DNA from 3 places in the Xenorhabdus aichiensis genome. Region 3 is predicted to be linked to each of the others. Evidence: predicted binding sites of a transcription regulator. Region 3 holds the regulator's gene; each other region holds the start of a gene.
The links. The regulator Fur, encoded in region 3, represses iron uptake genes when iron is present. The targets are predictions, from matches to a motif close to ATAATAATGAGAACNACTATCAA.
Positions count from the first base shown of each region.

Region 1: the regulator Fur is predicted to act here: its motif matches at 8,259-8,281, upstream of fepD (Fe(3+)-siderophore ABC transporter permease).
Region 2: the regulator Fur is predicted to act here: its motif matches at 2,485-2,507, upstream of sodA (superoxide dismutase [Mn]).

Region 1 is NZ_JAQRFO010000019.1:43,273-53,765, reverse strand. Features, by position in the region: gene PSI22_RS10385 (acyl-CoA dehydrogenase family protein) at 1-59, opposite strand, end outside; gene PSI22_RS10380 (FAD-binding oxidoreductase) at 82-1,566, opposite strand; gene PSI22_RS10375 (chorismate mutase) at 1,608-2,000, opposite strand; gene PSI22_RS10370 (MFS transporter) at 2,472-3,629, shown strand; partial or broken gene PSI22_RS10365 (IS701 family transposase) at 3,964-4,876, opposite strand; gene PSI22_RS10360 (hypothetical protein) at 5,332-5,628, opposite strand; gene fepB (Fe2+-enterobactin ABC transporter substrate-binding protein) at 5,791-6,837, shown strand; gene entS (enterobactin transporter EntS) at 6,871-8,136, opposite strand; gene fepD (Fe(3+)-siderophore ABC transporter permease) at 8,305-9,351, shown strand; gene PSI22_RS10340 (FecCD family ABC transporter permease) at 9,368-10,399, shown strand; gene PSI22_RS10335 (ABC transporter ATP-binding protein) at 10,436-10,493, shown strand, end outside.
Region 2 is NZ_JAQRFO010000043.1:22,839-33,331, reverse strand. Features, by position in the region: gene PSI22_RS16515 (DUF485 domain-containing protein) at 1-85, opposite strand, end outside; gene acs (acetate--CoA ligase) at 253-2,208, opposite strand; gene sodA (superoxide dismutase [Mn]) at 2,580-3,206, shown strand; gene trpS (tryptophan--tRNA ligase) at 3,282-4,316, opposite strand; gene PSI22_RS16495 (phosphoglycolate phosphatase) at 4,321-5,025, opposite strand; gene rpe (ribulose-phosphate 3-epimerase) at 5,025-5,699, opposite strand; gene dam (adenine-specific DNA-methyltransferase) at 5,758-6,576, opposite strand; gene PSI22_RS16480 (SPOR domain-containing protein) at 6,662-7,618, opposite strand; gene aroB (3-dehydroquinate synthase) at 7,804-8,901, opposite strand; gene aroK (shikimate kinase AroK) at 8,947-9,468, opposite strand; gene pilQ (type IV pilus secretin PilQ) at 9,871-10,493, opposite strand, start outside.
Region 3 is NZ_JAQRFO010000013.1:19,912-30,404, reverse strand. Features, by position in the region: gene PSI22_RS07990 (HAD-IA family hydrolase) at 103-750, shown strand; gene PSI22_RS07985 (MFS transporter) at 838-1,962, shown strand; gene PSI22_RS07980 (DegT/DnrJ/EryC1/StrS family aminotransferase) at 2,042-3,271, shown strand; gene glnS (glutamine--tRNA ligase) at 3,508-5,175, shown strand; gene PSI22_RS07970 (beta-N-acetylhexosaminidase) at 5,545-8,226, shown strand; gene fur (ferric iron uptake transcriptional regulator) at 8,347-8,796, opposite strand; gene fldA (flavodoxin FldA) at 8,977-9,510, opposite strand; gene ybfE (LexA regulated protein) at 9,684-9,971, opposite strand; gene PSI22_RS07950 (helix-turn-helix domain-containing protein) at 10,275-10,493, opposite strand, start outside.

The sequences.
Region 1 (10,493 bases), on a different contig from region 3:
TCTTCTGCATTATTTGGAATAACTTCATTGTAATTAGACATAAGCCCCATATTTTCCATTTTCATTTCCTTGTTTTATTAATTAAAAATAACGCCCGGTGGAAATAATTCCATTAGGGTCTAGTATACTCTTCAACTTTTTATTAACTTCACGCTCAGTTTGTGAATAATACTGTTCAAGAAAATGAGTGTGATTAATGTCTAAACGGTAAGGATAAAATCCTTTATAAGTAAAGTGTTCATAAATCAAATCTAGAGTTTCATGTGCTTTACTTATCTGATTTTTTACTGGTGGAAATTTTATTGAAATAACTAAGTCTATAACATCAGAAGATAACGCATTTACAGTTGTACCAATTTTGACGCCTGTTTGGTTAGAAATATCATCAATAATAGATAGAGCTTCGACAATAGTTTCTCCTTTGAACGGTATAAAAGCTAAAAAGAAAATCCAACCACCACCTTTACTATCTACCTCATTAGCATTTTGCCCAGTAGCCGCACGAAGCATATGCTCATTCCATGTAGGATCACCAGCATAAGCATGTTCTACAACTTGTAAAACAAAGTCATTTTTGTCTGAACTAATTTCATTTGAATGAGTTATTTTTGTAAATATTCCACTGTCTTTGGCTTCTTCAAACAATATAGATATAGTGGCTTCCACTTTCTTATGATTACCAGACACGCATATCAAGGTGAGATGTTCATCCACCGAGCCGCCGTAAGATTCAGTAGAAACAGTGTCATAGATTTTTAATACACCAGAGACCATCTCCTGTGCATACCAGTCTCTGAACAAATTGACAGCGCCTAACAGTTTTTTCCTAAGAAATCGTAAATGCAAAACAGTTTGTTTTTGTGGTCTAGGTAATAAGCGAACTACAGCTCCAGTTATTATTCCAAGATTAGATTGAGTATAAAGGTGCAATAATGAAGGACCATGTCCAAATGTATTAAATGCAGTCTCTCTCTCTGCGTGTGGCCACCATCCGACTTTAATTTTTTCACCGTCAGGGGTTATCACCTCTAGTCCTAACAAGTCGTCAGTTCTTTGGCGACGTAATCCAACTCCACGCTCCAGAATATTACCTACCACACTTGTGTGCCCAGAGGAAGCTGTCACGTTTAGCATTCGTGAACTATCTTTTAATAGCTTAGCTAAATTTAGCTGTGTTACACCAGGTTCGATTATAGCCCATCCATTTTCGATATTTATTTCTCGGATCTCTGTTAATCTATCTAGAATTACAATAATAGCATCTTCACTGACAGGTTCTTTAGATCCCAACCCCCAATTATATCCAGAACTGACTATATGTAATCCTAATTTTGGATTATTTTTATTCATTAGATGGACAATCTGGACTACTTCATTGATCGAACCAGGTTTAACAATAGCGTTAACATTTTTTGGCGCAAATAAACTTACATTTCTTCCCAAGGTAAGAGTTGATATTTCATTGAATTTAATTTGAATATATGTTTCACCGACTATCTTTTTTAGTTCTAATATGATATTATTCAAGGAGCAAGCATCACTTTGTTTTTTTTCTATTATATCCATAATCTTTAGTTCCATTAATGTGAAATAGAAGACAATTTTCCTTACTCAGAAAATGGCCTTGAAGGCGCTGTACCTGGAAGATAAATATGTTTATACGGTCGTTCACCATAAGGCCATTGTACATGAGCCATTACTCGAATAACTCGAGGTATCATGATGCTGGTTTTATTTTCTACAGCACATAAAGATGGAATTTTTATTCCAGAGTCGTAGAGTACCAAAGGAGGTAACTCATTGGTAAGGTCGGGTGTAATAGTAAAAAATAAACTTACAAAATCAGTAATTGATAAATTATTTTTAGACATAATTTCATCAATAATTAATAACGTATTTGAAGTAATACTTTCAGCTGTATCAAAATCGACTTGAACTGCACCACGAATAGCAACTAATTTGATTAACGGAGGTGTGGTTTTTATCTGAGTATAAGACATATTTCACCCTACCAATCTAGTGTTAATAATACGACACTACGGTTATTATTTAATTTACATATTTAAAATTGCGAGACAACTGTATACCATGGTTAAACTTCAAGTCAATAAATTATTATATTTTTATCTCTGAGATTATAAAATAAGTATAATCTTAATGACTTATAGTTAAATAAATTATTTCCATATTAAATTACTTTAATTTTAACTTCTGGTTAATTATTTGTTTTTCAATATATTAACACTCAATGATCACATATTAAACCTGAAGATTTTATACAAAACAATAATTTTCAGTATAAATTTATTTTACTAAAATATAATGGTGGAACGTGTAAAAATTAAGTGCAATAAAATATTATTTAAATAATCATATTACCATGATGGTATTTATTGTAGTTGATATTGTTGAAAGCATTTTCAAAGTAGTTTAACGTTTCATGCTTTATATGAATCTATCTAGGAATATTTATGATACATAAGAATGTTATGCTATTGCTTGTCTTGGCTATTGCTGTCTTTGGAGTGATTACCACTGAGGTAGCAGTAATCGGCCTACTACCACAATTAGGGTCACAACTTCACGTTACACCTACACAAGTCGGTTTTCTTGTCAGTATTTATGCTGTCATTGTTGCTATAACAGGGCCATTCATCACATTACTACTATCGCGATATAATAAAAAGTACATTCTTCTTACAATCCTTCTTATATTTGTTATCTCTAACCTTATCTATGCCACAACAAGCAGCTTTAATTTAATCTTGTTCTTTAGAATATTGCCAGCATTGTTTCATGCCACTTTCTTTGCTGTGGCGCTCGTCGTCGCTGCCAATTCAGTAGCTAAAGAGGAAAGCCCAAGAGCAGTGGCGAAAGTTTTCGCCGGGGTTGCTGTAGGATTGGTATTAGGCATGCCGGTTAGCTCGTTTATCGCAGAACATTTATCATTAAGCGCTGCGTTTTATTTTGGTTCAATATCTTGTTTGCTCGCTTTTATAGGTATTTTATTCTTTATTCCTTCTTCTATCTCTACAAAAAAAGTTAACTTTTCCAGTCAATTAATTATATTACGCAATGGAAAATTATGGTTAACAATTGTTACAGTAACGGCCGTATTCTCTGCAATGTTCGCAAATTTTAGTTATATTGCAGACTATCTTGCTAAAATCACACGTCTTGATAATGACACTATTAGTGTATTTCTCGTTTTGTTTGGTGTTAGCGGAATATTTGGTAATTTTATTTTTAGCACCTTTCTACAAAAAAATGCTATAAAAACAACGAAGTTATATCCTATTTTGTTGACGTTACTATATGTTTTTATTTGGATTCTGGGTTTTTCCCCAATAGCTATATTGATATTGATTTTTTTTTGGGGAGCGTTACATTCAGCAGGGCTCGTTATCAGCCAAACATGGCTTATGAAGGAAGCCAATGAAGCACCTGAGTTTGCTAATAGTTTGTATATATCGTTTTCAAATTTAGGAATCACAGTAGGTGCCATGGTAGGTGGATGGGGAGTATCTTATTTAGGTGTTCATTCCGTTGTTCTTATTAGTATCATATTTACGGTTACGGCATTTTTAAGCATCTATCTTAAGAGTAAAATAGATAATAATATTGGCTAGACTCTGGACAATAGTGAGGATAATGTTCAACAAATCGAGTAGGGTGAAACGTTATCCTACTCTGTCAAGATAGATGGTGCTTCCATTAAAAAACATATATGGACACTGACTCAATTCAAGTGGGTGCATAAAATTTTCTGACAACTTAGTACTACAGCCGTAATTGCTCTGTAAGCCGATGATCTCCCCGGCGGCGATAGTGACATTGTTGCGCCCGGTATTGATGCCGTCGTCGCCAGTCTGACCAATGTAAAATCTGTTCGATTGTCTTTCCCGCTTTTTCCATCAGCTTTGACAGCAGCTTACGCAGTTCCGCTACACTGAGCGGAACCCGGCCTATCGGTGTTTTTTTCTCCTGTACCCGCAGAACCGTCAGGACTGCATGGGCCAGTAACGACAAGGTAATATGTCGGTGCCAACTCTGGCATCGCCGCACTTCGTCATGATCCAGCCCACATTCCCCTTTTGTCCCCGTTCCCGCTGACCGTATTTTCCAGTCAGCGGTGGTCAGGGTATCGGCAATACGCTCAGCACGGATATACTCTGGCCCTCGCCACCATAAGAGGGTATTGCAGGGAATAGCTAACACGAAGGGCTGGTATCGGGACTCCAGCCAGACTCTTAGACGACGGTCACGGCCATAAACTTCATCCGCGGTCACCCGGCGACAGGGAACGCCGGCATCCAATGTTCGTTCCAGCATCTGCCTGGCTAACTGGGGTTTCGTTGCAAAAGTGACGCTGGCGGGGATACCCGCAGCTTCACCGCGGGAACGGGCATCTGTCCACTGGCGAGGCAGGTATAATGCCCGGTCAACAAAGGCATGCCCTCCGTTGCCGGCGTAACAAAGAAATACGCCTATCTGGCTGTTTTCTATGCGTCCTGCTGTGTCACTATATTGGCGCTGTACCCCGGCAGAATGGCATCCATTTTTGATAAATCCGGTCTCATCAATGATGAGAACACCCTGCTCATCGCCCAAATGTTCAGTCACATAATCCCGCAGGATATCGCGGGCCATATCGACATCCCAATCAGCGCGTTCCAGCAAATATTGAATCCCATCGGGGGTACTTTCCCCCATCCATTCAGCTAGTTGCCAGCTATTCTTACGTTCAACATCACTGAGCAATCCCCCGAAGATAGGCGAGACTGCGTTGTCGTGGGCCGGTATAGTGAAATAAGGGCGCCAGACGGGCATGTAATGCCTGTGGCGCCTGTTCCCAGATTTTGGCAGGGGATGGCATGTGACACCGCCTTTTATTTAAGGAAGAAGAGCCTCATCATGGCACAATATGGATTACGGCTGTAATACTTAATCTCATTGTAAAATAATTCCCAGGCCTTTTTTATTTAGTCTAACTTGAGAACGATACAACTTAGATCATAATAAACGTTCAATTAGAAGTATGCAGAGATAATAAAAAGAAAACCAAAAAACGTAAAAATAGGAATGGTTAATGCGTGATGAATATTTCGAGCTCTTGGTTTTTCATAACAATAACAAGTAGCTTAAATTTAATAAAACATTTTCCGTTAAATTTTCCATTTATAATTAAAGATTGTTGGCATAAATAACTTAAATAGTAATTAATTTTAAAATAAAAAATTTAGATAAATACCTATTTAATAAGAAGGTCTATGTTTTTAAGCAATATATTCCCACGTAGCATGCTCCTCATTATTTTTGAAGGCTATTTTATTACTCGTTATGATTTTCCGGGGTGGGTTGTCCATGTATTCGCTTCATGGCAATCAGCCCTGTAAGAGCGATTAAAAAGGACATGCCAATAAAGGAGGAGAGCAAACCAATCATCGCAAACAGACCAGACAATAATCCTGATGCAGCTTCAGCAGTGTTGGCCAACGTTGAAAATGCACTAAAGCTCTTGCCGATATCCTCACTCCGGGAAAACGACTGAATGGTGGAAACCAGGGTGATATCAACATCGCAGTCCGCTATAGAATTAATGGGTAAGCCTCTGTAAAATATGATCATATTTAATAGTAATAATTCCCATTTTCATTTATGGTTGCGCTATGTGTCCCTTACTTCTGGATAGAATGTACTCTTTCCCTTTATTCAAATAGGTCGAATGAAAGTTTTGGGTATTTCCATGCCAGAATTCCATTTATGCTCTGATGATTAAGGAAATTAAAAATGCAGTGCAAATTTACTTTTTCCTATTACCGATTAATCACCGTTATTTTTGCTTTTATCGCACTAATCCTTACCAGTGGCTGTGATAAAAAATCGACAGAAGTTAAAGCCGGACATCCTCAACCTTCTGGGGAAACCACCAGCATGGCGGGCTGGCCACGAACCTTCGAAACAGTAAAAGGTCCTCTCACATTAACACAACCTCCTAAGCGTATTGTTTCTACCAGCGTGACGCTCAGTGGCACTTTGCTGGCTATCAATGCCCCTTTAATCGCTTCAGGCGCAACAGGCCCAAATACTGATGTGGCTGATAGCCAAGGCTTTTTTATTCAATGGGCCAAAGTTGCTTATGAACGAGGTGTAAAGCTTCTCTATATCAGTGAACCCAATGCCGAAGCTGTTGCGGCTATGGTGCCAGATCTGATTGTTATTTCAGCGACGGGAGGGGATTCAGCCATGAAACTGTATGAACAACTCTCAACCATTGCACCCATACTGGTTATTGATTATGGCGATAAGAGCTGGCAACAGCTTGCCCTGCAACTTGGGCAAATAACCGGGAATGAAGCTGGTGCCGGGGAAATCATCGCGCGCTTTGAGCAACGTTTGCAGAAAGTGAAACAAGATATCACCTTACCCCCGAATCCTGTTTCTGCATTTGTCTATTATGCTGATGGGAGAGGTGTCAATCTTTGGACGCCATCATCTGCGCAAGGGCAATTATTGCATCAATTAGGTTTTACACTCGCCACATTACCGACCAGCCTGAAAACAGAAACCAGTATGGGCAAACGTGAAGATATCATTCAGCTTTCTGCTGAAGGGTTAGCAGATGGTTTAAACGGCCAATCCTTTATGCTATTCGCTACCAATGACAGCACCATTCAAGCTGTGAATGCTAACTCTTTTTTACAGCACCTGCCTGCTGTCAGTACTCAACGCCTCTATGCGATGGGGCCGGATACTTTCCGCTTAGACTATTACAGTGCAAACAATATGCTTGATCGCATTGAACACTATTTCTCAAATCAAGAATTAAAAAATTAGGCGGTTCAAAAAACAAAGATTGCTGCATCATATTCACTTTTCAGAGGCACCGCCCTCTAATGATGCGGCATTATCATGCAGAGTAGAATGGCGCAGAGGTTTTACCAGTGCTGCAAGCAATAGACAGGTAATTGCCGCAAAAGAACCAAATGAAAGCGCCGTGATGAGAGGAGATAACAGACGTCCCATGACGCCTAATCCCAACGCTCCCATAGAATCACCGGTAACATCCTGTGCCGTGACAAAACTATTCACCCGCCCCAATAAGTGATCCGGTGTATGACTCTGGATGAGTGTAAACTGCAATAAGGAAGCAAAAGCATTCAGGTAGCCATAACACACCAATGCGAGTAATGCCGGGACAATATGCGTCATGACACCGAGCAGGGATAATGCGAGGAAAGAGCCCAGCGCAAAAATAATGAGCAGAAGACCGGGTCGGGCGCTTCGTCCTATCCAGCCACTGGTAAATGCTCCTAGCATGGCACCCAGAGGAACGGCTGAATACATCAAACCTGTCGCGGAAGGACCTTGGTGATAAACCTCTTGAGATAACGCAGGGAAAAGGATGCGAACTGCCCCCGCCATGCTGATCAACATACCGACTAATATCACACTGCCTACGATTTTATGCTGACAGACAAATCGTACACCACTCACTAACGCTCTGAGTGGATGCTCTTGCAGGGTTGACTGTGGCTTCATTTTTGGCAGCCTCACCAGTGGGATCAGTGTAGCCAAAGTCCCTGCTGCGGCAATGGCAAAGTTCCAGCCCGGCCCACTGGCAACGATAATAAGCCCCCCTAATGCGGGGGAAAGAATGGCACCAATGCGAACCGTGATCATACTCAAGGCACCCGCCGCAGCTAGATTTTCCCGGCCAACTAAGTTTGGGATCGCCGCCATTAAAGCGGTCATGCCTAAAGCGCCAAAGAACCCATCCCAGACGGAAAGAAAATAGAGTACAAACAGTGAAGGGGAATCCAAAAACGCATTAAAACTTAATGCAACAAAACCCAAGCCACAAGTGCCACGGGCAAACAGAATCAGTTTACGCCTGTCATAGCGGTCGGCCAGTATTCCGCCCAGCATCAATCCGATAAACATGCCGATCCCATCCAATGCCACCACGATCCCCACCTGCAAGGTAGAACCGGTCAAAGACTGCATTTGAACTGGGACGCCCACTGTCAGCATTCCTAATGCAAAAACAGATAGCATACGGGCGATAAAGATAGCGCGGAAGTGTGCATTATTTTTAAGTAAACTGAAGTCTAGCAGGATTGATGACTTAGCCATGATGCTCCATGCAGTACGTAAACAGGAATTGAAATAAGTGATCTTCGCAGCTTAATTGCCGCAATATAAATATGTTTCCAGAAAAAGCTGTGCTAGCATATCGACCGTTAATGATAATGGCAATACAAATGATTATCACAATCAATAACGAATGGAGTCTTTCCGGTTATGCCTGCTGCCCCAATGCATCGTGAGATAACCTCTTCAAAACCCTTGCCTCAATTTCATACTTATCGTACCCGTCGGTTAACAGGTCCCATAATCTGTTTATTACTCCTCATTATTTTTTCTATAGCGAGTCTGTTATTAGGCAGTAAATATATTGCCCCTGAGACCGTCTGGAATAGTTTAACCGGTGAGCTGCATAACAATGAGAGCATCATTATTCTCGAATCGCGCCTGCCTCGTACCCTTGTCGGTATTTTGGTCGGGATGGCATTAGGTGGCGCGGGGGCATTAATTCAGGCACTGACACGTAACCCTCTGGCAGACCCGGGCATATTGGGTGTCAACGCAGGAGCCAGCTTTGCCATCGTAGTGGCAATCACATTATTTGGCTTAAGCAGTGTTATGGCAAAAGTTAGCGTGGCCTGTCTGGGCGCTTTTCTTGCCAGCCTGGCGGTCTGGTTAATCAGTATGCAGTCTGGTGATAAATCCAATCCTGTACGCTTAATACTGTCGGGAGTCGCGATTAGCGCTCTGTTAACCGGGGTCACTACCAATATTGCCCTGCTCAATCCTTCAACTTTCGATCAATTACGCATCTGGCAGGCGGGTACGCTGGATATCCGATCTTTACAGGTTACTCTCCTTGTTGCTCCGCTCATTCTTACCGGCTGTGCGCTCACCTTATTGATTTCAAGGCCGCTCAATACGTTGAGTATGGGGGAAGAAATCGCAACAACGTTAGGCGTCAAAATCCTCTGGGTAAAAGTTTCAGCCATCATAGCCATTATGCTGTTATGTGGAACGGCAACCGCATTGGCTGGCCCGATCGGGTTTGTTGGATTGATGATCCCACATATCGCGCGCTGGTGGTGTGGCCCAGACCAGCGCTGGATCATTCTGCATTCATTACTCATGGCTCCGGTGTTATTACTTAGTGCAGATATCGTCGGGCGTTTACTGGTTGCCGGTGAGCTGCGCGTATCAATCGTCACGGCCTTTATTGGTGCGCCCGTGCTGATCTGGCAGGTACGTAAGCGTAAATATTGAGCAGGAGACAGATTTCATGCCGAAAATGTTGCAAGTCGGGAATCCAGAAGGGTGGATAAATGGCCGCATTCCCCTTCGGGTTCTACTGGTGAATACTCTCCAGCTATTTTTAATTATGTTATTAGCGCTGTTCGCTGTTTATTACGGAACGCTGAAACTTCCCTTCTGGCAAATCTGGCAGGCTTTTCAAGGTGAAGGTGATCCCGGCATTATTGCTGTCGTCACGCAATGGCGAGCGCCCCGTGTTGCCATTGCGCTGGTGGTCGGAGCCGCACTGGCGATAAGTGGCGTCATCTTTCAGTCTGTCATCCGCAACCCTTTGAGCAGTCCCGATATTATGGGGTTCAGTACCGGCGCATGGACTGGTGTACTGATTACTCTGATTTTTCTAAATGGCGGTTATTATCAAATGACCCTGGGCGCGCTGATCGGCGGTTCATTAACGGCTGCCTTAATTTATTTACTCGCCTGGCGCCAGGGTATCCACGGTTTCCGCCTGATTATTGTGGGGATTGCTATCAGTGCCATGCTGACAGCGGTCAATACTTGGCTTATCGTAACGGGTTCGCTGGAACATGTCATGAGTGCGGCACTTTGGGGCAACGGTTCGCTTAACGGCATCACCTGGCAAAAATCTGCTTCAGCCCTGTTTGTCATTCCTTTGCTGACTTTCGGCGCTTTTGCTCTGGCAAAGTCGCTGAAAATAATGGAAATGGGGGATGATAAAGCCAGCGCCTTGGGCTGTAATGTTGAAACTAACCGTATGCAGCTTATTCTCTATGGCATCCTTCTGACTGCTGTCGTGACGGCAACGACAGGCCCGATATCCTTTATTTCCCTTGCTGCACCGCAAATTGCCCGAAGATTAACAGGTACAAGCTATGTTCCTCTGTTTTCTGCTGCTATGACAGGTGCCTTGCTATTGTTAACTGCTGATTTAGTTGCGCAGCATACTTTTTCAAATGTGCAGCTACCTGTGGGTGCTGTCACCGTCAGTATTGGTGGTATCTACCTTATTTGGCTTCTTATTCGGGAAGCTCGCCAATAATGCCAATCATACAGTAAACAGAAAGAGTAATTATCGATGACATATCGCCTCAGCGCTTCACATTTGACATTAGGCTATGAACGAAAAATTATTG
Region 2 (10,493 bases), on a different contig from region 3:
ATAACCAGGCAAAGCGCCCACGTTTCTGAACCAATTCCTTAAAGCGGGGATTATTTTCAATCTCTTGATAAATATTAGGATTCATCAGAGCGTCTCCTTTTGGATTTTGAACGATACACCTTATTGCGTTATAGATAGCCAAACGCGGGGTACAAAAATCCGTGGGAACTCATGACGTATTTGTCATGTCCCTGCACAGTTCTCTGCTTTTGGTGATACGTTATTCAAGCCGCCTTTCGGCGGCGCACTTTTTTAAGACAGATTCATGGATTGCTTTTCTTCCAGCAGTTTTTCAACGACACCCGGATCGGCCAGTGTGGAGGTATCACCTAAGTTACTGGTATCACCGGAAGCAATTTTGCGCAAGATACGGCGCATGATCTTTCCTGAACGCGTTTTGGGCAACGAATCCGTCCAGTGAAGAATATCGGGTGTTGCAATCGGGCCGATTTCTTTGCGAACCCAATTTCTGACTTCGGTATAAAGATCCGGGGAAGGTTCTTCACCATGATTCAGTGTGACATAGGCATAAATCGCCTGCCCCTTGATATGATGTGGAATGCCAACAACGGCAGCTTCGGCAATTTTTGGATGTGAAACCAGCGCAGACTCAATTTCTGCGGTTCCCAACCGATGACCTGAAATATTCAGGACATCATCGACACGGCCAGTGATCCAATAATAACCGTCCTCATCACGTCGAGCGCCATCTCCGCTGAAATACATACCTTTGAAAGTGGAAAAATAGGTTTGTTCAAAACGCTCATGATCACCAAATAAAGTTCGCGCTTGTCCCGGCCAGGAATCCGTGATAACAAGATTACCCTCACATTCGCCAGTTAATGGCTCACCTGAATTGCCCACCAATGCCGGACTGATGCCGAAGAATGGCAAAGTAGCTGAACCTGGTTTGAGGTCGACTGCTCCGGGCAATGGCGTGATCATGAACCCGCCTGTTTCGGTTTGCCACCAAGTATCGACGATAGGACATTTACTGTTACCTATCTTCCGGTAGTACCACTCCCATGCTTCAGGATTGATTGGCTCACCTACCGAGCCCATGATACGTAGTGATGTACGTTTGGTTCCTTCAATCGCCTTATCGCCTTCAGCCATTAATGCACGAATGGCGGTTGGTGCAGTATAGAGAATATTAACCTGATGCTTATCAACGACCTGACAGAGGCGATTGACATCGGGGTAGTTTGGCACCCCTTCAAACATCAATGATGTGGCACCGCAGGAGAGAGGCCCATACAGAAGGTAACTGTGGCCGGTTACCCAGCCAACATCGGCTGTACACCAGTAGATCTCACCCGGACGGTAATCAAACGTGTATTTGAAAGTCAAAGAAGCATAGACCAGATAACCGCCAGTGGTATGTAGAACCCCTTTAGGTTTGCCGGTTGAGCCAGAGGTATAAAGGATGAAAAGTGGATCTTCGGCATTCATTTCTTCGGCAGGGCAATCTGTGCTGACATTTTCGATCAACTCATGCCACCACAAATCACGGCCTTCCTGCCAGCTTTTGGTGTTACCAGTACGCTTGAAGACTACCACATTAGCAACGTCGGTCACGGCTGGATTGCTCAATGCTTCATCGACATTTTTTTTCAATGGAATAACGCGGCCTGCACGTACCCCTTCATCTGCGGTAATAACTAGCTTGGCATTGGAATCGATAACCCTGCCAGCAATGGCATCAGGAGAGAAACCACCAAAAATCACGGAATGGATTGCACCAACTCGGGCACAGGCCAGCATGGCAACTGCGGCTTCAGGTACCATTGGCATATAAATCGCAACGACATCGCCTTTTTTGACACCAAGTTTTTTCAATACATTGGCGAATTGGCAGACATCATGATATAGCTCGCGATAAGTAACATGCCTGGATTCTGCGGGATTGTCTCCTTCCCAGATGATAGCGGTTTGCTCACCACGTTCTTGCAAATGGCGGTCAAGGCAGTTGGCACTTAAATTCAGCGTGCCATCTTCAAACCAGCGGATACTGACATGTCCTGGGTCGAAAGAAGTGTTTTTAACCCGAGTATAAGGTTTTATCCAATCTACTATCTTACCTTTCTCACCCCAGAACGATTCAGGATCTTGTAGTGACCATTGGTAATCTTGTAGATATTGTTGTTTGCTTATCAGGGCTGTTTCTGCAATGTCAGCAGGAATAAGATGCTTGATTATTTGAGTCATATTTTTATCTCCTTGCGATTGTTAATACTATGTCAAAACAACGTTAACTAAAGTGTAAGGAGAAATTTTGTTTCTTTTTTGGGCGTAAGATCACGCATTAAAGAGAATGGATTTCATGGAATGATCAATTAATGCGGCGTGTTTGAGAGAAATTAAGTTCTGTTGATAATTTAATGTTTGGGGAGAACGACTAACTTATGGATTTTATTTAGTTATTCTATCCAATGAAAAAATGAAACTGAGAAATGGAAAGGAAACCATAGTTATAATATGGAATTGATAATCATTTTCATTATCGTCCAAGTCATTATAATAACCACCTTGTTCACAAGCTGTGAGCTTTATACATTCTAAACCACTGGAGATATGACATGAGCTATTCCCTGCCTGCTCTACCTTACTCTTATGATGCTCTGGAGCCTCATTTCGATAATCAGACGATGGAAATTCATTATACCAAACATCATCAAACCTACGTAACTAACACGAATACAGCGCTGGAAGCCTTCCCTGAATTAGCTAAACTTCCTATTGATGATCTGATCCAGCAGCTTGATAAAATCCCTGCGGATAAACGCACTTTTATTCGTAATAATGCGGGAGGGCACTCAAACCACAGCCTGTTCTGGAAAGGATTAAAATTGGGAACGGTCTTGGGTGGTACTTTGAGAACGGCCATTGAGCGGGATTTAGGTAGTATTGAGATCTTCAAGGAAAAATTTGAGCAAGCCGCTGCAACCCGCTTTGGCTCTGGCTGGGCATGGCTGGTTCTAAAAGCAGATGGCAAACTTGCGGTTGTTTCAACTGCCAATCAGGACAGCCCGTTAATGGGAGAGGAAATTGCCGGTGCTTCAGGTTACCCCATTTTGGGTCTGGATGTGTGGGAACACGCTTATTACCTGAAATATCAAAACCGCCGTCCAGACTATATTAAGGCGTTTTGGCATGTAGTGGATTGGGATGAGGCAGCAAAGCGTTACGAAGAAAAAATTAAGTAACTAGTGAGACTAATTTCTCTCAGTAATGCTGGTCAGTATTATGGCCAGCATTTTTACTATTCGATAATATTGTTATTACGGATGAGCAATAAACCCTACCGCTTCGTAAACTTTATCTAAAGTCGCCTGAGCACGAGCTTGTGCCTTGGCAGCTCCTTCAGCCATGATTTGATTAAGTAATGCTTCATCATTGCGGAAATGGTGAAAACGTTCCTGCAAGTCAGTCAGCATTCCAGAAACGGCTTCTGCAACTGCACCTTTCAGATGACCATACATTTGGCCTTCAAATTCAGCTTCCAATTGAGGAATTGTCTTACCTGTTACACCTGCCAAAATGTCCAGTAAATTGGAGACGCCGGGTTTATTTTCCAAATCATAACATACACGTGGTGGTTCTTCGGAATCAGTGATGGCACGTTTGATTTTCTTCGCTGCCGATTTTGGATCTTCCAGCAGGGCAATAACGTTATTACGGTTATCATCCGACTTTGACATTTTCTTGGCTGGATCTTGCAAAGACATCACTTTAGCACCACCCGTTGGAATGAATGGCTCTGGTACGGTGAAAATATCACCGTAAATGGCATTAAAGCGCTGTGCCAGATCACGGCTCAATTCAAGATGCTGTTTCTGGTCAATTCCCACAGGGATTTGATTGGCCTGATAAAGCAGAATATCTGCGGCCATCAGAACCGGATAGCTAAATAACCCTGCGTTGATATTTTCCGCATGACGAGCTGATTTATCTTTAAACTGAGTCATACGGCCGAGTTCACCGAAATAGGTGTAACAGTTAAGTACCCAACTTAATTGAGAATGCTGTGGAACGTGTGACTGAACGAAGATCGTACTTTTCTTGGGGTCAATGCCACATGCGAGGTAAAGTGCCAGCGTATCAAGCGTGCGTTTTTTCAATTCATTTGGGTCTTGGCGCACGGTAATAGCGTGCTGGTTAACGATGCAATAGATGCAATCATACTCATCCTGCATTTTAACCCACTGACGTAACGCCCCCATGTAGTTACCGATGGTCAATTCACCGGAAGGCTGTGCGCCGCTGAACACAATAGGTTTTTGGGAGTTTGGTTTCATTACAGTGGGTTCATTCATTTTGTTACGCTTCCTGAAGTTTCAACGTGGATAATCCGATAGCCGGTAGTAAATCCGGGAAATGGTCCAATATATAATCTGGGTGGCTTAATGCTATCGATTCTCCGTAGTTATATCCATAGGTTAAGCCAACACAAGGGCAGCCGGCTGCCTGTGCCGCCAAAATATCATTACGGGAATCACCGACAAAAAGCAATTCTTCTTTATGGATGCCAAACATGCCCATTGTTAGATATAGCGGGGCAGGATGGGGTTTTTTCTCTTTAACATCATCACCACCCAGCACCAGTGAAAAGTATTCACTGATCCCCAATGATTCCAGTAATGGCGCAATAAAAGGTGTGGGCTTATTGGTTACGATGGCCATTGGCAGATTATGCTGTGCCAGTGCTGCCAGAGTCTCTTTTACGTGGGAAAACAGTTGGCTGCCTGTTGTCACGGTTGTTTCATAAAATCCATCAAACAGCTTACGGGTTTCACGATGCAGTTCAGGGGTGGATTCTACGCCTGCCCATTTCAGTGCACGCTCAACCATGACATCCGCACCGTTACCTATCCAGATAGCAACTCGTTCTTTGCCTGCCGCAGGTAAACCTTTGGCAATCAGAGCCTGATCCAGTGCTTCCGCCAGACCACTGGCGCTGTCGACTAATGTTCCATCCAGATCAAATGCAATGGCACGAAGATTTTTCTTAATACTTGTTACCATTATGCCACCTTTGATAATTCACGGCGCATCTCATCAATGACCGTTTTATAGTCAGGCTGGCTGAAAATAGCAGAACCAGCAACAAACATATCTGCGCCTGCCTGAGCCGCTTCTTTAATATTATTGGCCTTGATGCCACCATCAACTTCAAGACGAATATCGTATCCGCTTTCGTCAATGATTTTGCGTACCTGCCGTAACTTGTTCAGGGTTTCTGGAATGAAGGACTGGCCACTGAAACCCGGGTTAACGGACATCAGCAGAATCACGTCCAGCTTATCCAGAACATAATCAAGGTAGCTGAGAGGGGTTGCTGGGTTGAAAACCAAACCTGCCTTACAGCCATGTTCTTTGATCAGTTGCAGGGTACGGTCAACATGTTCGCTCGCTTCGGGATGGAAAGTGATATAGGTTGCACCTGCCTTGGCAAAATCAGGGATAATGCGATCTACAGGTTTTACCATCAGATGAACGTCTATCGGTGCCGTAATGCCATAATCACGCAGCGCCTGACAGACCATTGGCCCAATGGTCAGGTTTGGCACATAGTGATTATCCATAACGTCAAAGTGGACAACATCAGCGCCTGCGGCCAGAACCTTTGCGGTATCTTCACCTAATCGGGCAAAATCTGCGGATAGAATGGATGGGGCAATCAGAAAATCTTTCTTCATTATTATCTTCTCCAATTCATTGTTTTATCCCCATTATTTCAGGGGTAAGAAACCTCAATCACTTCCGGCAGTATAACGCCAAAAGCTCATCAACTTTACTCCGAGCAAGAATATTTCTACTTATTGTCCGACGGGCTTTAACAATATGAAGAGAAGCCTGATGATACCATTCCCGCGTCATTGGCGTGTCATGGTTGGATATGAGCACAGGAATGCCCTGCTGAAAGGAAAGATGATAGGCCATCCTCGCTAGATTTTCTTGATCGAGGAGGTTAAAACTATTTGTATGATAGGCCGTAAAATTAGCCGTTGCCGAAAGTGGGGCATACGGAGGATCACAATAAATTACTGATCCTTGTGGTGCGTTGTCTAGCGTGATTTGGTAATGCTGGCAGACAAAAGAGGCTTTTTGGGCTTTTTCAGCGAACCAGTAAAGTTCATCTTCAGGAAAATAAGGTTTTTTATACCGCCCAAAAGGGACATTAAATTCTCCCCGAGAGTTATAGCGGCAGAGGCCGTTATAGCAGTGGCGGTTAAGGTAAAGAAACAATAGACTGCGGTACAGTGGTTCTTGGCTTTTGTTGAACTCTTCTCTCAGGCGATAGAAGTCTTCCGCAGTGTTGAACTCCTGAGAGAATAATGGACGGGCATGATTGATAAATTCTTCTGGACGAGATTTTACCGTGTCATACAGGTTGATCAGATCACTATTTATGTCTGACAAGATGTAAGAATCATAATCGGTATTCAGGAATACCGAGCCTGCGCCAACAAATGGCTCAATTAAGCGTTCTCCCTCTGGTAGATGACGTTTAATATCATCCACCAAGGGGTATTTTCCACCGGCCCATTTTAAGAAAGCGCGTTTTTTTTTCATGCCGTCAAATTAGCTATTCAATAATTTCAGAGCCGCAGATTGTACTCTGTTTAGGACAGCATATCAGCGCCTAATCAAAATAGTTTTATTTTTTCAGATCTTGCTGAACCTGTTGTAGTTTTCTAACCCAAGGTTTTTTGGCCTGAACTTCAGCCGGGAGTGAGGAAATGGCACTTTTGGCGTCAGAAACCGAACCATAACTACCGTGGATCAAGATAAACCATGCCTTACCTTCACGTTTCGCTTCATAAACCGTATAATTTGAAAGGTTATTGTTCTTTGCGAAGGCAATTAAGGTATCCGAGCGGCTGGCGCTACTTAACTGGAGTGTGAATCGGTTGGCGGAGGCTTTCAGTAAATCACCGCGAGTATCGGTCACACTCTTTTTACTGGCCTGATGATGGGATATTGCTGGTTTATCAGTTGATTTGGCATGATTTTCTGATTTTGCCATTTTTTCTATTTTCGGCGGTGCAACTTTTTCAGTCTTATTCTGTTCAACTGGTGGTATCACCATCTGTTGCATAGAGTTGGACTGTGATGGCGTCAGGTTTTTTTCCACCGTATTATTGATGTTGCCTTGCTGTTGATTCAAGGCATCAGAAATATCACCGGGCAATTCTATGCGCTGGTTATGGCTATTTGCCTCAGGTGCTGGAGAAAGATCTTTGCTTGGTGTATTGCTAATGGGCGGCATACTGATTTCTTGTGAGCCATGGCTTGCCGGTGCCGATGGATTTTCCGGCGAGCTATTCTGATTATTGGTAGAGAGTGAAGAAGAGCCGGATAGATCGATGTTTTTCTCAGCCGTATTCTGGGATTGCTGTTTCTCATGCTCAGTTGGCGATTTCAATGCAGAACTGATAGCAATAATCAGCAGTAAAAGCACCAGAATTCCAACCCCAATCATTAATTGCTGGCGGGATACTGCCAATTTGGGCTGGTTGGATTGGCTGCGCGATCGCGGAGGGCGGCGATCAGATGTATCGGGTTTAAATTCGTTTTCTGTTTTTTGTTTGTTTTCTGATTTTAATTCGTCCATATGCCCTCTCAGCAGAGATAATACTGCCAATTGTTATTTTAGAGGTTTGTCAGCTTGATCTAACTAAAACCGATAATGTTCTATCTGATAATGTAGCTATTTTATAGCATAACAGCCAGAAAATGATTCATTATTCAAGCTTTTATTCCCAGAAGGAATTTTGCCATATTCAGATAATCGTGTATTTAGCTGGTTGATGGCAGGCATAGGCGGACGGCGTCTAATATGACATCAGACCCGATATCAGAACGAAGCTCTGCTTTCCCAATCGCCGTAGGCAGTACCAGATGCAGTTTTCCCGCAGAGACTTTTTTATCGCGCATCATATGCGGCAAATAGATTTCTGGAGACATTTCTACTGGGCCGTTGACTGGAAGCTTTGCCCGCTCCAGCAAGCTGATAATGCGCTGAGTATCCTGTCTTGAGAACGTGCCCACAAGTTCAGATGCCCGTGCTGCCATCACCATACCTGCAGCAACCGCCTGACCATGCAGCCAGACACCATAACCCATTTCAGCTTCAATAGCATGCCCAAAGGTATGGCCGAGATTTAATAGTGCTCGCATCCCATTGCGTTCTTGTTCATCAGCAGCGACAACCCATGCCTTGAGTTCACAGCAGCGACGAATGCAATAAGCTATTGTCTGATTATCGAGAACCAGTAATTTCTCGATATTGCTTTCAAGCCAGTTAAAAAATTCACCATCCAGAATGATGCCGTATTTGATAACTTCAGCCAGACCTGCATGCAGCTCTTGAGCAGGTAATGTTTTCAGGCAATTGATATCAATGATAACGGACGCTGGCTGATAAAAGGCCCCTATCATGTTTTTGCCGAGGGGATGGTTGACGCCGGTTTTTCCACCGACGGAAGAGTCAACCTGAGAAAGTAATGTGGTGGGTACTTGAATGAAGCGAATGCCGCGTTGATAGCAAGCGGCGGCAAACCCTGTCATATCACCGATTACACCACCACCGAGAGCGATAAGCGTTGTGTCACGACCATGATTATTTTCCAGTAAAGCGGAAAAAATGTCATTGACCACAAAAAGTGATTTGTACTGTTCACCGTCAGGTAAGATAACTTCGTCTACCCGAAGACCCATACCCTGCAATGTGGATTTCACCTGTTCAAGATACAGGGGAGCCAGCGTCTCGTTGGTCACTATCATGACCTGCTGACCAGCTTGCAGGGGCTTGAATGCCTCATCGCTAGAAAATAGCCCTTGGGCTATGGTAATCGGATAGCTTCTTTCACCTAACGTAACAGTTACTTGTTCCATATCAGCTTTCGCCTTATCGTTTGCTGCTGTGCACACCAGCGTGAATCAGTTTTTTTCCAGTAATTCGATAATTTGGTTAGCAACAACTTTGGCGCTTTGCTCATCTGTACGGATAGTCAGATCAGCAATTTCCTCGTAGAGAGGGTTGCGCTCATCAGCTAAATTTTCTAAAACTTCTCGTGCTGGTGCATCCACTTGAAGTAAAGGGCGTTTTTTATCACGCTGGGTACGAGCTAACTGTTTTTCGATGGTTGTTTCTAAATAGACGACCACACCACGGGCAGACAGACGATTACGGGTTTCTTTCGATTTAACAGAACCCCCACCCGTTGCCAGTACGATGCCTTGTTTTTCAGTCAATTCGTTAATTATTTTTTCTTCACGGTCGCGGAAGCCTTCTTCGCCTTCCACATCAAATACCCAGCCCACGTCAGCTCCGGTACGTCGCTCAATTTCTTGATCAGAGTCGTAAAACTCCATATTGAGTTGCTGAGCTAACTGACGACCAATAGTGCTTTTGCCGGCACCCATAGGCCCAACCAGAAAGATATTGCGTTTCTCTGCCATGTTTTTGGTATTACTAAGACTATTTGTTAATGATAACCCGCCCCGCCAATCAGATTAGCCACGGGACCTAAACTGAAACCTCATGAGTGAGAATGTGAGATCAGATGGGAAAATTATCTCAGCACATCAACCTGTATTGCAACTATATATATTTGGCACGAACCGTTGTAGTCTGGTTTATGCTTTGTTGGCTGACTGTGAGCCTACTTTATGTTTATTGGGGTAGACTCTTACTTGTGATGTTAGACCCGCTCACTCAATTAGATAATCCTTGTATGCTAAATTACTCTCAGCGTCAAATCCATAAACAGGTCAGACCAAGAAAAATAGTAGAAAATCTGGTGAAAAAGGCATAATTACGCCTATTAATTGTTTGATATTTATCATGTATTTTTCCATTGGTTAAATATCGGTCAGTTGAGGTGTAATAAAAATTACGAGTTCCCTTCGGCTGTGCTGCTCTCCTTCTTGGTTAAATAATGCACCCAATAGAGGAAGATCAGACAAGTAAGGGACTTTTTGCAGGCTAGCGCCTTTTTTCTGCTGAAAAATGCCACCAAGAATCAGGGTTTCCCCGTTTCTGACGGTAACCTGCGTCACGATTTCCTGTTTATCTATCGCCAGATTTTCATTTCCTCCCTGACTAATGGGGAGTCCAGGTGCGTTCTGGCTGATTTTTAGCGCTAAACGGATTTTTCCTTTTCTCAAGATGTGTGGAGTCACCTCCATACCTAATACCGCCTCCTTAAATTGAATCGTCGTTTTGTCCTTGTCCTGAATGAGATAAGGGATATCAGAACCCTGCTTAATGCTGGCTGGCTGTTGGTGTGAGGCTGTCAGCCTTGGGCTGGCAATGATATCCAGTTGGTTTTCCTGCTCCAGTGCACTGAGTTCCATTTCCAGTAGGCTTGCATGGATGCGGGCAGTGTTCAGTACCAGTCGGTGGCTTTGATTACCTGCGGATTGATGCAAATTCAAACGGTTGAGGCCTATTGAACGATTTAGTGGATCAGCCGCCATTCCCC
Region 3 (10,493 bases):
TAATTTATTTTTATTGGTTTATTATTTTTATAGTTAATTATAATTCACCTTAATTAGCATGAAATAGTGTTTATAATGTTTGTGTTTTATTATGGAGGGGTAATGGAAGTTATTAATATAAAAGCTATTTTATTTGATATGGATGGTACTTTAGTTAAATCACTTTCAGAAGTCGAAGCTATTTGGTCTATATGGTGCGAATTGAACAATATATCCATAAAAAAAGTGTTGGATATTTGTCATGGTGTTCGTTCCAGAGATGTTATTTCGTCTATTGCTCCTCATTTGAATATGGAAGAACAAATACAGCTATTAGATGATTTAGAAATTAAATATTCTGATACTGCTAAGGCATTGCCTGGGGCAAAAGAATTTCTGATTTCTTTAGCGGCTTGTCCGTGGGCTGTAGTCACTTCTGCCAGCCAACGAGTTGCATATCATAGGATGGCGATTTGTGGCCTTAAGATACCAGACTTCATAATTGGTTCTGATGATGTGCTGAATGGCAAGCCCTATCCTGATCCCTATCTTATGGCAGCAGAACGTTTGAATATTGCGGCTGAAGATTGTTTAGTTTTTGAAGATGCTTATGCTGGGGTGCAAAGCGCATTAGCAGCAGGGTGTAAGGTGATACAGATTGGTGGAAAAGAAAAAATGTTTGATTCAGTTATAGGTCTAATTAATGACTGGAATGAAATTAAGCTTGCTGAGATGGGGATTAATGCTTTCAGAGTCCATATGAACTTATAAGTGTAAATTTGAAATTATTTACTGTTAAATATTTATAAGTAACTGAAACGTAATGGTTATATATCAATATTATAGTTGAGATGCTTAATGAATAATGTTATTTCTACTAGAATTGTTTTCTTGGCAGCAGGTATGGGAATTGCTGCGTGGGCTCCTCTTATACCATTGGTAAAGGCTGATTTAAATATTGATGCAGGAGAATTAGGTTTTTTATTACTTTTTCTTGGTTTTGGCTCAATTGTTTCGATGCCGATTACAGGATTTCTTACCACTTTATTTGGTTGTCGTAAGGTTATTATATATTCAGGAATTTTTGTTATTGTCTCTTTACCGCTTTTAATATTGTCACCTAATGTCACTCAACTGGGTTTCATGCTTTTTATATTTGGTGCATCCATTGGTACAGTGGATGTTGCAATGAATATTCAGGCGGTTGAAGTCGAAAAAAATACAAATAGAAATTTAATGTCGGGATTTCATGGGTTTTTTAGTTTAGGGGGGATTTTTGGTGCTGCGGGTGTATCGATATTACTTTATTTGGATTTTTCAGCGCTTGCAGCATGCTTAATTATATCCTTTATATTGTCTGTGTTATTTTTGTTTTCTTTTTCTGGACTTATTAGTCGTCATAAAAGTCATGGGGATGGCGATAGTAAAAAGATTGTTTTTCCCCGGGGAATCATTATTGTAGCGAGTTTGCTTTGTTTTTTAATGGGAATTATTGAAGGTTCTGTAATTGACTGGAGTGGAGTATTTTTAGTTAGTGAGCGTAATATTGATATTTCATTCAGTGGATTTGGGTATGCTGCCTTTGCAGCAGCGATGACAATAGGACGATTCATAGGAGATCGGGTTATATCGAAAATAGGAAGGGGGAAAGTATTTTTTGTTGGTACACTCAGTATCTTCATTGGATTTCTTATCGTTGTTAATGTAGGAACTCTCAATCTATCTATGATTGGGTTTTTCTTTATTGGATTGGGATCATCAAATATTGTTCCCATCTTATGTTCAATATCTGGAACTCAAAAAGTCATGTTGCCTAGCCATGCTGTCGCTTCTATTGTCACATTTGGGTATTTTGGAATTATGATTGGGCCAGCTTTAATAGGATTTATTGCCCAAAATTCTGGTCTAGAGACAGCATTTTATATATTAGCTATTGGTGCATTAATTATGGTGGCAAATACAAAATTGATAAAGAAACATTGAAATAATCTGATTGATTAGTTATGTGCTTTATTTTATAGGATTAATTTTATCTATTTTAAAAATATTAAGGTGTAAAATTATGAATTTCCCACAATGGCCAAGTTTTACAGAAAAAACACTGAAAGATATTCAAGAACCCCTGTTATCTGGTCAAGTAAATTACTGGACTGGAAAAAAAGGCATGGAATTTGAAAATAAATTTGCGCATTGGATTGGCGCAGAAATGGCAATTTCATGTAATTCCGGGACTTCTGCCGTAAATATTGCTGTTGGCGCATTGAATATTGGCCCCGGCGATGAAGTTATCGTGCCTTCTTACACTTTTATTGCAACTTCCTTTGCTGTTTTACAATGTGGCGCTATTCCTGTTTTTTGTGATACGACAGAAGAGCACACCATTGATCCCACTAAGATAGAAGCACTGATTACACCGCGCACGAAAGCAATTATTGTCGTGCATCTTTATGGTGTCGTATCTGATATGGACCCAATCATGGCGATTGCCCGCCAGCATAACCTCAAAGTGATCGAAGATAGCGCACAATGTCTCGGCGGAAAATATAAAGGAAAATCGGCTGGCACAATTGGGGATATCGGTACGTTTAGCTTCTGCCAGTCAAAACATTTTACTACGGGGGGAGAGGGCGGCATGGTCGTGACCAACAATACTGAAATAGGTTGGGAATGCCGGGCTTATCGTGATCATGGGTTTGATGTGCGGAGAAAATTTGACCTTCTCGCTTTAGAAGAAGTTTCGTGGCATGTGCATAATCGAATCGGTTACAATTACCGTATGACTGAAATTCAATCGATTATCGGTCTGAACGAGTTAGAGCGATTTGATGATTGGAATATGAACAATCGCAAGCGATATGCGAAGATCTACGATGAAAAATTTGCGGATATCGACTTGATCCACGGCCTGCCATTGAATAATGAAGACAGATGCAATGCGTACTGGTTATATCCCATTGTTTTTGATCTTGCCAAACTGGATTGCACTGCTGAAATCATCCTGAGTGATTTGAAAAAGATAGGTATTCCGGCATTTAAAATCCAGTGGCCTGAAGCCTATGGTGAGAAAGTATTCAGAGAGCTCCGTGGGTTTGGTTCAGCCAATTTCCCTTTCCATTCGAAAGAATACACATCACCTGAATCTGTCAATTACCGTGATATCGTCTGTGAAACTGCACGTTCTTTATTGCCGAGAACAATCAGCTTGTATCTGCACCCTACATGGGATGAAGAGCATATTGTTTATTGTGCGGATCAACTGATCGCCGTATTGAACAGTCATCGTGTGAGTTGATTTTATTGATGGGCGTTAAACCAACAGCTTATTTTGTTGCTCAAAAATACGTAACAAATGTTGAACTAAAGTAAGATTTTCTCTTAATTGTCGCGGGAAGGGGTTTGTCTTCCCGCTTTTCCGCATTAACTTTGCCCCGAACCCCATTTCCCACTAACAAAGAGTTGTTTCTCGGTTCAGCTTATTAGAATATAGAAGGTTATGTTAAAGCGCTTTTTGCATTGAGGAATAAAATGATGAGTGAGGCAGATGCCCGCCCGACCAACTTTATTCGTCAGATTATTGACGAAGATCTGGCAACCGGTAAACATACATCCGTACATACCCGTTTCCCGCCTGAACCTAACGGCTATCTGCATATCGGCCATGCGAAGTCGATCTGCCTGAATTTCGGCATCGCGCAAGACTACCAGGGGCAATGCAACCTGCGTTTTGACGATACAAACCCGGTTAAGGAAGATATCGAGTACGTAGAATCCATTAAAACTGACGTACAGTGGCTGGGTTTCCACTGGAGTGGCAATATTCGCTACTCTTCTGATTATTTCGATATGCTGCATCAATACGCCATTGAATTGATCAATAAAGGTCTGGCCTATGTTGATGAACTGAGCCCTGAGCAGATCCGCGAATACCGTGGAACGCTGAAAGAGCCGGGCAAAAACAGTCCTTACCGTGATCGCAGTGTGGAAGAAAACCTGGCTCTGTTTGAAAAGATGCGCGCCGGTGAATTTGCTGAAGGTAAAGCATGTCTGCGTGCGAAAATTGATATGGCATCTCCATTCATCGTGATGCGTGATCCGGTGATTTATCGCATCAAATTTGCCGAGCATCACCAGTCTGGCAATAAATGGTGCATCTATCCGATGTACGATTTTACCCACTGCATTTCCGATGCGCTGGAAGGGATCACCCATTCAATATGTACATTGGAGTTCCAGGATAACCGTCGCCTGTATGACTGGGTATTGGATAACATTACGATTGACTACCATCCGCGTCAGTACGAGTTTTCTCGCCTGAATCTGGAATACACGGTGATGTCCAAGCGTAAACTCAACCAATTGGTGACTGAAAATATTGTCAACGGTTGGGATGATCCACGTATGCCAACCATTTCCGGCCTGCGCCGCCGTGGTTATACCGCTGCGGCTATCCGTGAATTCTGCCGCCGTATTGGTGTTACCAAACAGGATAACAACGTCGAAATGGCTGCATTGGAATCCTGTATCCGGGATGATCTGAACGAAAATGCACCACGGGCGATGGCGGTTCTTGATCCGGTTAAACTGGTGATTGAGAATATGCCGGAAGGTGAAGTGATCCTGACGATGCCGAACCATCCTAACAAGCCAGAAATGGGCAGCCGCGAAGTTCCATTCAGCCGTGAGGTTTATATTGACCGTGCCGATTTCCGCGAAGAAGCTAACCGTCAGTACAAACGTCTGGTGCTCGGCAAAGAAGTGCGCCTGCGTAATGCTTATGTGATCAAGGCAGAGCGTGTTGAAAAAGATGCGGAAGGCAATATCACCACTATTTACTGTCACTATGATGAGCAGACACTGAACAAAGATCCGGCTGACGGCCGCAAGGTCAAAGGTGTGATTCACTGGGTGAGTGCGGTACATGCCGTGCCAGCGGAATTCTATCTGTATGACCGTTTGTTCAGTGTACCAAACCCAGGGGCGGAAGATGATTTCTTATCCACAATCAATTCAGAATCATTGGTCGTGCGTAAAGGTTTTGCCGAGCCGGGGCTGGTGAATGCACAGCCAGAAAGAACTTATCAGTTCGAACGCGAAGGTTATTTCTGTGCTGATAGCGGCCTCTCCAGTGCAGAGCATCTGGTATTTAACCGCACAGTTGGCTTGCGTGATACTTGGACAAAGATCTCTCAGGAATAACCAGAGCTAATTTATATAACCAAAACATTAAAAAGGCGCGATTATTATCGCGCTTTTTTTATGTTTAAAATATTTGTAATGAAAATTGACTCTCCCCACTAAAGATTAAAAATTGCCTTATAGTCTTATTTTATGTAGGGTTATTCGCTATTGATAACTGGTGGTACAAAAAATAGCCTGTTCTTCTGGGCGGAAAAAATATTACATTTACTGTAACTATGCCAATTAGCATCTTTTATGGACTGTCGTCGCTGTTTCTGCGTTTGTTATAGCGCGGTATTGACTGACAGAAGCAGCATTACCCAGCTATACCCGATAAATCTGAAGTTGCAGGGTATAAAAGAATAATAAGTTCAGACGAGGTCATTCATGAAAAGCGTTAAATTGCGTACCTTGGCAGCACTCATCACGACAGTTGGATTAATGGGCTGTGTTCATGCAGAAATGACGTCACAGCAGGTAGTGGATTCGCTTAGTCAATTAAAAGTGAATTTCAAAATTAAGGATAATCAAGCAGGAGCACATGGAACTGATTGTGCCATTTTAGGCGCGGACGGGGCTTCCTGTAATCAGGTTCATATCACATTGGCTAATGGCAATCAGGCGATCGACTCCTCTGACTGGGCGATCTATTTTCACAGTATTCGCCAGATCCTGAAAGTCGATCATGAGCAATATAAAATCACGCATATCACGGGTGACTTACATAAGCTGGAGCCGACGAAAAAATTCACCGGTATCAAGGCCAATGAAAAAATCTTGTTACCGATCTTTGGAGAATACTGGCAGATTTACAGCACAGATTTTATGCCACGCTGGTATGCCACTTCCGGTGATGCGACGCCTAAAATACTGGCGAATACCGATACGGAAGATCTGAGTGCGTTTTTATCTGATTTTACAGGTGATCAGTGGAAACGCACTACGTCAGATAACAATATCCAGATGACCCCAGAAACTCGTTTTGTAAAAAACCAGCAGATGGTAAAAATCAGCGGGGATCAACTGCGTGGACAGGTTATTCCGACGCCTAAAACGCTGACTATCCATTCACAAGATGTGAACCTATCCCGTGGCGTGAAATTGGAGTTGGGCGGGTTGAGCAACGCATCAATCAACGTTATTCGAGAACGCTTTGCCTCTCACAATATCAAGCTAACGGATAATGGCTATCGGATTGCGGCACAGATCAACGCAAACAAATTTACAGGCAACTGGCGAGTGCAAGGGGCTTATTCGCTGAATATCACAACTCAAGGAACGCAAATCGTCGCTTTTGATCAATCCGGTGTGTTTTATGGCCTGCAATCCTTGTTATCTCTGCTCCCTGCCAATGGTGATCCTACAATAGCCACACTAACGGCAAAAGACGCGCCCAGGTTCGAATATCGAGGCATATTTTTGGATGTTGGGCGTAACTTCCACAGTAAGGAAGCTGTCCTGCGTCTGCTCGATCAGATGTCCAGTTATAAACTGAACAAATTCCATTTCCATTTGAGCGATGATGAAGGCTGGCGTCTGGAAATCCCCGGTCTGCCAGAGCTGACTGAAGTCGGGAGCAAACGCTGTCATGATCTGAGTGAAACTCAATGTTTGTTGCCGCAGTTAGGATCAGGGCCTGATAGCAATAATATGGGAAGTGGTTATTTTAGTCGTCAGGATTACATTGATATCTTGAAATATGCAAAAGCGCGCCAGATAGAAGTGATCCCCGAGATTGATACCCCTGCTCACGCTCGTGCAGCGGTCGTGTCGATGGAAGCCCGTTACAAAAATCTGATGGCGCAGGGGAAAGAGCAGGAGGCCAATGAATATCGCCTGCTTGACCCGACTGATACCACGAATGCGACATCAGTACAGCTCTACGATCGCCGCAGTTATTTAAATCCGTGTATGGATTCCTCCAAGCGGTTTATTGACAAAATTATCAGCGAAATCGCTTTAATGCACAAAGAAGCGGAATTACCGTTGAACACATGGCATTTTGGTGGTGATGAAGCGAAAAACATTCGTTTGGGAGCGGGGTATCAGGACAAAGATGGTCCAATCGAACCGGGTAAGGGGATCATCAACAAGAAAATAGAAGACAAACCGTGGGCAAAATCTCAGGCTTGCCAGAAAATGATAGCGCAGGGCATTGTTAAAGATGTTAGTGAACTTGACAGCCATTTTGCTATTGAAGTCAGCAAGATCGTCAACACTCATGGCATTGATACAATGCAGGCATGGCAGGATGGCTTGAAACATGTGAAGTCGGCAAAAGACTTCGCGACCAAGCATGTGGCAGTGAATTTCTGGGATACACTCTATTGGGGAGGCTATGACTCCGCCAATGATTGGGCGAATAAGGGCTATCGAGTGGTCGTTTCCAGCCCTGATTATGTCTACCTTGATATGCCGTATGAAGTTAGTCCGAAAGAGCGCGGCTACTATTGGGCAACTCGCTTCAATGATGAAGCAAAAATTTTCAGTTTTGCGCCGAACAATATGCCACAAAACGCTGAAACATCGGTGGATCGCGATGGCAACCGCTTCAATACTCAGAGCAACAAACATTGGCCGGGAGCTTATGGGCTGTCAGGGCAATCATGGAGCGAAACTGTGCGTACTGATGATCAGATGGAATATATGATTTACCCGCGCTTGTTGCCGTTGGCGGAACGTGCATGGCATCAGGCGAGTTGGGAACAGAATTATCAGCAGGGCAGGGAATATAAGGGCGGCGTAACACATTATGTTGATACCAATGCGCTCAACAATGACTGGATAGATTTTGCCAATTTGATGGGACAGCATGAGCTGGCGAAATTGGATAAAGCTAACATTGCGTATCGGTTGCCAGTACCTGGGGGAAGGATCGTATCCGGGACGTTGGAAGCTAATATCGCCTTGCCGGGGCTAGCGATCCAGTATTCGCTGGATGGCGGTAAAACATGGGAGATTTACGATGACAGGCAGCGCCCACATGTCAGCAGTAATGTGAAAGTGCGCTCTGTCAGTACTGATGGCAAGCGTTTTAGCCGAGATGAAGAAGTAAAAATCACGCTCTGATATTTCTTTTAAAAAGCAGCCTGCCGATTAGCTTGAGCTAATCGGCAGTAGCTTAATTAGACTAAATGAGACACAGAAGTGGATAATTGTCATAACTTCTTATTGTGTCGTGTTTTCTCATCATGAGTTTTCATCATGCATCGTGCTATCTTTGCGGCAATCACCAGCAGTACAGTGACCATACAAGTAGAGACTATGGTTTGACAGCTTGATCCCGTAACGTTCAGCGATATCTTTCTGGCGCTCTTCAATAAACTCATCACTGAACTCAATGACTTTACCGCAGTCAAGGCAAATCAGATGGTCATGGTGATGCTGTTGAGTGAGTTCAAAAACCGATTTACCGCCTTCAAAATTGTGGCGTGTGACAATGCCGGCATCATCGAACTGGTTCAACACGCGATAGACAGTGGCGAGGCCAATCTCTTCACCGATATCAATCAGTTTTTTGTAGAGATCTTCCGCACTGACATGATGGCATTCTGGATCCTGTAGCACTTCCAGAATTTTCAGGCGTGGAAGTGTTACTTTAAGTCCAGCATTTTTCAATGCTTTATTGTTGTCGGTCATGCGGATTCAGTCCTGTAACTTAGTAAGGTGAACTTATGATACTTGGGGGTATCGTGAGAGAATCATGATTCTGTTTCACGCTATAGATTATAGGCATGGATATTCTAAATGAAAACCACACCTATCCCGATATCATGACACATTATTGAGGAATTATCCCGTGAAAAGGAGCTTGGCTCCTTATACGCCAAGAATTTCTGACAGGCTCATCTCGGCCTTAATCTGCTGTACCCAAGTTTCAACGCGCTCATCCGTCAATTCTGGCTGGCGATCTTCATCGATAGCAAGGCCAATAAAATGGTTATCGTCGGCCATGCCTTTGGAGACTTCAAAGTGATATCCCTCGGTTGGCCAGTGACCTACGATAATGGCACCGAGAGGTTCAATGATATCGCGAATCGTACCCATACCATCACAGAAGTACTCTGCGTAATCTTCCTGATCGCCACAGCCGAACAGAGCGATGAGTTTGCCATCGAAATTGATCTCTCCCAGTGTCGGGAAGAAATCATCCCAGTCACACTGAGCTTCACCATAATACCAAGTCGGAATGCCGAGCAGCAGGATATCGAAAGCTTCAATATCTTCTTTGCTGCTTTTGGCAATATCGTGGACTTCAGCAACATCAGCACCGCCCAATTTTTTTTGGATCATTTTGGCAATGTTCTCTGTGTTGCCTGTATCGCTGCCGAAGAATATACCTATTAATGCCATAAAATGGGTTAACCTCTTATTTTAATTGTGTATTAAGCTATACACATCACGCTGAAATCAGCAGGAAAAATGTTAATTTTAATAAAATTAAAAGCGTTATTTTGACCAAACATCAATGACAAGTCTGTCAGATTTGTGTGGTAACGTCGTTTCATGCTGTCGAGTGAAAGCCGTTAATTAGTAAGGTGATTTTCTGCCAGTTGAGCTAATAACATTTGTTCAATCAGCTCGCTGCGGCTGATATTGCGCTCTTTTGCCAGATGGTTCAGTGCATCGACGGCATCTTCATTGAGCTTCAATTCCACCCGACGCAGTCCTTTGACTTTATCTCGGCGCAACTGGTTGCGTTTATTGATCCTAAGCTGCTCATCCCTGGACAGCGGATTCGTTTTCGGTCGCCCTGGCCTGCGTTCATCTGCGAACAAATCCAGTGTGGTGCGATCAGTTTGTTCTTTTGCCATAAATTCAATTGTAAAGGGCGTGGCCAATAGTATAGCGGGCAATGATACCTTAGCTGGGCGCGAGCCGCTACTGGTTGATGGGGGAGATGTCTGGCAGGAAGAGAGAGATATGGGGGAGTGGGTTATCTCAGGATATGCATTTAACTATTTACTTTCGAAATACATAATGATGTTTTTTTGTGATCTGAGATCTATCTTTTTTTGTGTTGACTGTATAGATGTCTCCCTACGTGCAGCGACCTGCAATCAAGGGACTATAAAAGCCCCTTGATTTGACAATTTTAAGATAATTAACTCAATTAATTACAATGCAATAGTTGGATTTTCAATTCCACATGCTCTGGCATAACGAGCCAGCGTATTGATACTTGCTTTATCAACGTTTGACTCCATTCGGCTTACTGTAGAGGGGTTAACTCCCATAATTTTGGCGATCTCTTGACGTGTTAAACCTGCATGTTCCCGCCATTTTTGCAAAGTTTCTTGCAACCGCTCTTTTCTTGTTTCTTCTTCGTAAGCCGC